DNA from 2 places in the Paenibacillus sp. NPDC057934 genome. Region 2 is predicted to be linked to the other one. Evidence: predicted binding sites of a transcription regulator. Region 2 holds the regulator's gene; the other holds the start of a gene.

Region 1 (3,420 bases), on a different contig from region 2:
AGATTCGGCTACCGCTCCTTCTCCCTGAATTTCTGCCACTGTGGCTTCATCCAGATTACGGCGGCGGGTCATCTCCAGGGCGTCACCAATACCGTGCACAATGATACGTGAGCGACGGATGATGCCGACGATCTCTCCAATATTGGAGTCCAGCCCAAGGGACTGATAAGCATCCTCACCAAGTAAATCCGGCACATGCAGCAACCGGTAATTCGCGCCTACCCGTTTGGCCATCGTGGATGCAATGGTGTTGGCTTGAATCTCCATACTCTCTCCCAGCCCTCCGCGCGCCGGTACAAACCAGGCGTCCTTATAGGAATGGGATAACGGGGGGGACAACTGATCGGCCATCTCGGCTAATGTTGAGCCGCCTGTAACGGCAATGGTATCGTCTGAACGCAGTACACCGAGCAATGCCCTGGCGCCAGCGCGTCCAAGCTCGCGTTTGGTGAACGGTGACGATTCGCAGTCACCCGGTACTATGATAACTTTACTAAGACCATAGGTTGTGCGGATTTTCTCTTCTAGATCATCCAGACCGAACAGGCTCTTGGCGATCGGCTCCATCAGGTCAAGCAGTCTGCGACCGGCATCGCTAATGCGCATGCCTACGCTCTCGATCTCAATGAGCCCTTGCGATTTCAGAAGATCCGTCTCGGCACGCAGCACCCGCTCCGTCATATCAAGGGAAGCGGCTAGCGTTCTGCGCCCGATAATATCGGACAACATGATCTGATGAAGAATCGTGTACCGTCTCTTAAGGGTTTCCATGAGATCAGGCAGAAGCTGCTTTTGGATTTCCAATAAATTACGCATGCTTTCACTCCTGCAACTTCGTCTTTCTCTATTCCCTCGTTCATGGTCTTAAAACGTCCCGGGTTAACTTTTTAAGTCCCACCCCTATTCTAACCAAATTTCGCAGGGAGCGCAAGTCTTCCGAGAGTAGAATTCACAACCTCTTTTCAACTTATACATATATCACGGGATGTAAGGGCTTTACCGCATCTTTATGGGTTGATCGGCCGGGAGGACGGGCTTGTACCATTTCCATACGATGCCCATAGGAAATAAAGATTCCAATACTTTGATATTAATACATTGCAATTGTAATCTTCTTGTATTATAATAATTTCTGTTGCGCCCGTGGTCCAATGGATATGACGTAGGCCTCCGAAGCCTGAGATCCAAGTTCGATTCTTGGCGGGCGCGCCACTAATTTTTTATATCATCAATTGTGAGTTCTATATTGTTTTTAACCAAAGTGCCATGATGTGGCTCTTTTTTTTTGCAACTAAGTTTGACTTTCTTTGACTTTTTGTTTGAATTTGTTTATCATGTGGTTATTACGGTAACAGTAAAAAATGAACACATTCGAAGAGCCAATACCAAGGAGGTTTTCCACGTGAGTTATATCCCAATGGTAGTAGAACAGAGCAACCGCGGTGAACGCGCTTATGACATCTATTCCCGCTTGCTGAAGGACCGCATCATTTTCCTCGGAACGGAGGTTAATGACGTGGTGGCCAATTCCATCATCGCGCAAATGCTGTTCCTGGCAGCTGAAGACCCGGAGAAGGATATTCACCTCTATGTGAACAGTCCTGGCGGATCAATCACTGCTGGTATGGCTATATTTGATACAATGCAATACATCAAGCCTGACGTCTCCACCATTTGTGTGGGCATGGCTGCTTCCATGGGAGCATTCCTGTTGAACGCAGGTGCTAAAGGCAAGCGTTTTGCGCTTCCGAACAGCGAGATCATGATTCACCAGCCGCTGGGCGGCGCTCAAGGACAGGCAACGGATATCGAAATCCGCGCCCGCCGCATCCTGAAGCTGCGTGATAAGCTGAACGGTATTCTATCTGAACGTACTGGCCAACCGCTGGAGCGTATCGAGAAGGATACGGACCGTGACTACTTCATGAGCGCTGCTGATGCTGCCGAGTACGGTATTGTTGACAAAGTAATTGAGAAGACACTGGTTCCTGGAGTATAAAATCTTTTGAGCATGCAAAAGCCCCTGAATCTGCGATCTGCAGATTCAGGGGCTTTTTTAATATATCCCATCAGACTTTATGCTCATGAGCTCATCGCTTTAAGAGGACAACCTTCAACCACACCTACGCTAATTCCTTAGTACAGCATTCCGTACCCCAATCCATCCAGCTTGCTCGCAATTACCCGGTATCCCCGTCCATTAGGATGAAGATGGTCAATGGATAGCAGGCTCCGCTCATTGCCGGCAAACTCACCATAGATCGAAGCGAATCCAACCACTCGACTGCTGTATCCGGAAGCATACTGGTTGAACTGACGTACCCATGCTGTCGCTTCTGCAACCTGGGGGTAGGGATTATACAATCCCACGATTCTTATGATATAAGGCTCTCGTGTACCCGCCTTCAATTGTCCAATCGAGTTCATGATGCCGCCGAAGTTCTGCCGACATTCCTGCAAAGATTTTTGCAGAACCCTGGGTGAAATCCCATTAGGGCCTGATCCCGACTTTGCTGCACGGATTAGGTCATTGCCGCCGATAGACATCGTGATAATGTCCGCTTCCCTCACCGATTGCCGGAAGACGTTGCTTCTACGCAGACGTTGTTCCAGTTCAGCTGTAGTCATCCCATTGACACCCAGATTGGACGAGGCCACGAAGGAACCCAGCCTGGACTCCGCTGTCCTGCGGTACACCGGCACAAATCCGTTACCCGGCAGCGCCCCAAAACCAGTCGTCAAGGAATCACCTAGCGCCGTATACTGAAAGCTCATAACTCTCCCTCCCCGCTCTATGCTGGACCTCTATATATCATATGAGCCTTGCATAGAAGTGGTAACGGGAAGGTGTCCTTGGCCCTATTTTAAAGCGGAAAAAGGGCTGGTTCCACTAGGCAGCAATTCCTTGAAAGTGAAGGCGAATTCAGGGAACCCGGCAGCATACGGTGTGTATTCATAGAGTTGGAAGAAGAGAACCACCTTGCCGTCTTTCAAATAGTAACTTTGCTCCGTTTGCAGGCCTTTGAAGCCGCCAAAATAACTTTCATCGGCTTTGAATCGCTGGCTCAGCTTGGTGTTCAGATCTTTCTTGTAATTGGGATTAGCGCCGAACAGATCACGCAAGAGCAGCTGTTTCCCATCCTTCAGGGAGAAGGTGAAGGCCTGACGATAGGACATGCCATGCGCGCCACCGCTATAGCCATACTGATTCAGCAGCAGACTCAGCACACCATTCTGATTGTAGGTCACCACATATCCTGCATCATATTCATAGGGAGGGGTGTCTTGGTCCCTGTCTGCGATGTCCGCTTCGGCCCCAGCCGCGAATCTCATGGTCGACTGCTTCAGCACAGCATTGATTTTCTGTTGCACATCAGCATTAGCCAGCCCGCTCACCTGCGGATAATCGAGGTTGATGAC
Region 2 (3,420 bases):
GGAAAAGACAGAAAACTTACGCACATGTGGACACAATATCCTAAGATAGATCATCACATTTATGTGGATACAATGCACATTTATATAGGGTCGTCAAGTAAAAAGCTGAGTAATACACGGTTTTTGTGGATAAAAAATTGAATATGTGGATAAAATCCGGTAATTCGGGGATAACTCTTGGGATTGATGAAGCTTAGTCGTTGGAGAGCAAACTTTGAGGTTTGTGTCTGTGGATAAGTTGTTGATATACTCTTATTTTTATCTTTGAATTAGCAATGAAAGTTGGATGCCTGTATACTCACATTAGATCGATTATTGTACAGATGAGGTGAGTTAATGGAGATCAGGCAATTGAATTCCACTGAATTTGAGGATAGCTTAAGCTTATCCCAATATGCTTTTCAGTATAAACTTTCCACCGAAGACAAAGACAAGGCTCGAGAAAGATTCAAACCGGAACGAATTTGGGGGATTTTTGAGGACGGAACGCTTAGCGCCATGCTGACGCTGCTCCCACTCCAGGTCAACTTACAAGGCCGTACCGTATCTATGGGGGGAATTGCCGGTGTATCTACATGGCCGGAGAACCGTAGACAAGGACTTGTAGCCAAACTGTTGTCACATACGCTGGAGACCATGAATGAAGCAGGGCAAACCTTATCCTTTTTGCATCCCTTCCTAATCCCGTTCTATCGTAAATTTGGCTGGGAGATTTATTGTGAAACGAAGAATTATACTATTCCTGTCTCGAAGTTTCCTCGAAAAATCGATGTTAAAGGAATTGTTCGCCGCGATGTGCGGGTGGACCTTGAGCAGCTTGAACCATTATATGAGCGTTTTGCCTCGCGATATAACGGAACTCTCCTTCGAAGCAAAGACTGGTGGGAACACTCCGTTCTGAATGAGAATACACATCATGCGGTCTTTTATTCGCCAGAAGGTGATCCAGAAGGGTATATCCTATATAAGTTAGAGAATAGAGAACTGGTCATCAGGGAGTTTGTATATTTGAATGAAGCTTCGCGTCAAGCACTATGGACCTTCCTGGCTAATCATGACTCCATGGTGACTGGGGCAGCGCTAAAGCTTGTTCCAAGTGATGATATTCTGCCTTTCCTGCTGCCAGATCCTCGAATTACCCAGGAGAATCATCCTTATTTTATGGGCCGCATTGTGAATGCCAAGTCTTTTATAGAGGAGTATTCTTTCAGTGGACTAGCTTCTTCTGGTCAACTGAAGGTATTCATTGAGGATCAGCATGCGCCGTGGAATCATGGACTTTGGGAATGGCAGATTACAGACCAAGGGACGGCATCTCTGGAAAAGATTGAAGGAGAGGGTACACAAGGTGATGTGGTCCTCGATATTGGAACTTTGACGATACTACTGCTAGGGTACAAACGTCCCGTGGAAATGGCCAAGGTAGGTAGGTTGACCGGAAGTGAAATAGGAGTACAGTGGCTGGAGGATATCATCCCGGCACAGAAGACAGCTTTGTTTGACTTTTTCTGATCCTAATCATTCATATAAAACTCTAGCTCTTTCATGGCAATCGCTGTGAAGGGGCTTTTTACACCTCAAGATCGTATGATTTTAAGCTCGAGCTTCGAATACAATGATCACATTTTGTGAAAAATAAGAGTAGCCACTTGGCATTGCAAAAAAATATGTTATAATATTAAAAAAGTCAAAGAAAGTCAAAGTCAACGCAAGCTGAAATAAGAGGTATTTTGAACTTTCCACTGACTTACAGGGTATGTAGTTTCGAGCGCTAAGGTCACACTATAGTGTCTGTACCGTACCATGAAGTGACTACGACGGCTAGGATTCGCTGTTTTGTAGTTGGGTAAGTTTTTTAAAGACCGCTTTAATCGGACTGTTGACCCGCTTTCAATGGCGATATTGCAACATCAAGATTGGAATACTGGAGGATGAGTGATGCGTAATATCTCCGATATTATCGAACAATATCTGAAGAATATTTTGCATGAAAGTCCCGAAGGTACGGTGGAAATCCAGCGAAATGACCTGGCGGACCAGTTCTCATGCGTGCCGTCACAGATCAACTATGTCATCAGTACACGCTTTACTCTTCAAAAAGGGTACATCGTGGAGAGCAAGCGCGGAGGTGGCGGTTATATCCGGATTCAGCGTTTTGAGTTGCCTCAGAATGTGGCCTTGCATACCCATCTGAATCATACGATTGGGGCCGGAATTGATCAAAATACTGCCGAAGGGCTAATTTATCAGCTGGAGGAAGCCCGTTTTCTAACCCAGCGGGAAGCATGCCTGATGCGTGCTGCCATTTCCCGGGAATGCCTGACGGTTAAGCTTCCGTACCGGGATGAGATTCGTGCCAAGCTTATGAAGGCCATGCTAATCTCTTTATTGGGCAAATAAACGTCAATCCTAAGGGAGGGACTTTACCTTATGTTATGCCAGGAATGTGGCGCCAAGCCGGCAACGCTCCATTTTACCAAAATCGTAAATGGAGAGAAGACGGAATTTCATATTTGCGAGAGCTGTGCGCGTGAAAAGGGAGAACTGATTCCGGGGACAGCCGGAGGTTTCTCCATTCACAGTCTCCTTTCCGGTCTGCTTGATCTGGAGGGAGCCGGCAAAGAGAAAACCGCCGCTTCGCGAAACACACAGAGTCTGCAGTGTGAGAACTGTGGAATGACGTACTCCCAGTTCAGTAAACTTGGCCGCTTCGGCTGCAGCTCTTGTTACAAGTATTTCAACAGTGCCCTGGACCCGCTGTTCAAGCGTGTGCATGGTAGCACAGCGCATGTGGGCAAGATTCCGAAACGCGCTGGAGCACGGATTGTTTTCAGACGTCAAATCGACGAACTGAAGCTGCAGTTGCAGCAGAGCATCGCTCAGGAAGAGTTCGAAACCGCGGCTCATTTGCGGGATCAGATTCGTGAACTTGAAAAAGAAATCGCACAAGAGTAAAGTCTTTGATATATAGGGGGGATATGACATGTCAAGTCTCCGTTTTACCGAAAAAGCACTTAGTGACTGGATGCGCAGCGACGGTGACCATTCCGAGATTGTCATCAGCAGTCGTATGCGAATCGCCCGCAATTTGCAGCATCTCCCTTTTCCTCTGCTTGCATCGCTTGAGCAGTCGGAAGAGGTATTGGAACAGCTTAGTCCTGTGTTTCAGGGAGAGGCTGCAGCAGACTTTGGCGCTTTTCAGCTATTGAGGCTGGATGATCTGGAGGAACTGGATAAGAAGGTACTTGTGGAGAAGCATCTCATTAGTCCCAATCTGGCTAATGATTCTCGCGGTGGGGCCGTGATTCTGAACGACGACGAGTCGGTCAGCATTATGATCAACGAAGAGGATCATCTGCGGATCCAGTGTCTTTTCCCCGGACTCCATGTCAAGGAAGCATGGGAACGTGCCGCAGCCAT

The links. Region 2 encodes CtsR, which represses protease genes until heat stress. Its sites were predicted from a motif close to ATGGTCAATAAAGGTCAAACA; they were not measured.
Region 1: a site for CtsR is predicted at 1,295-1,315, ahead of clpP (ATP-dependent Clp endopeptidase proteolytic subunit ClpP). Genes of this name have one in related genera too.

What each region holds. Positions count from the first base shown of each region.
Region 1 is NZ_JBHVPB010000004.1:31,097-34,516, reverse strand. Features, by position in the region: gene ACFVRY_RS10195 (sugar-binding transcriptional regulator) at 1-816, opposite strand, end outside; tRNA gene ACFVRY_RS10190 (tRNA-Arg) at 1,138-1,212, shown strand; gene clpP (ATP-dependent Clp endopeptidase proteolytic subunit ClpP) at 1,403-1,999, shown strand; gene ACFVRY_RS10180 (GDSL-type esterase/lipase family protein) at 2,137-2,775, opposite strand; gene ACFVRY_RS10175 (PdaC/SigV domain-containing protein) at 2,860-3,420, opposite strand, start outside.
Region 2 is NZ_JBHVPB010000017.1:63,553-66,972, reverse strand. Features, by position in the region: gene ACFVRY_RS27860 (GNAT family N-acetyltransferase) at 337-1,512, shown strand; gene ACFVRY_RS27855 (CtsR family transcriptional regulator) at 1,939-2,400, shown strand; gene mcsA (protein-arginine kinase activator protein McsA) at 2,431-2,955, shown strand; gene mcsB (protein-arginine kinase McsB) at 2,984-3,420, shown strand, end outside.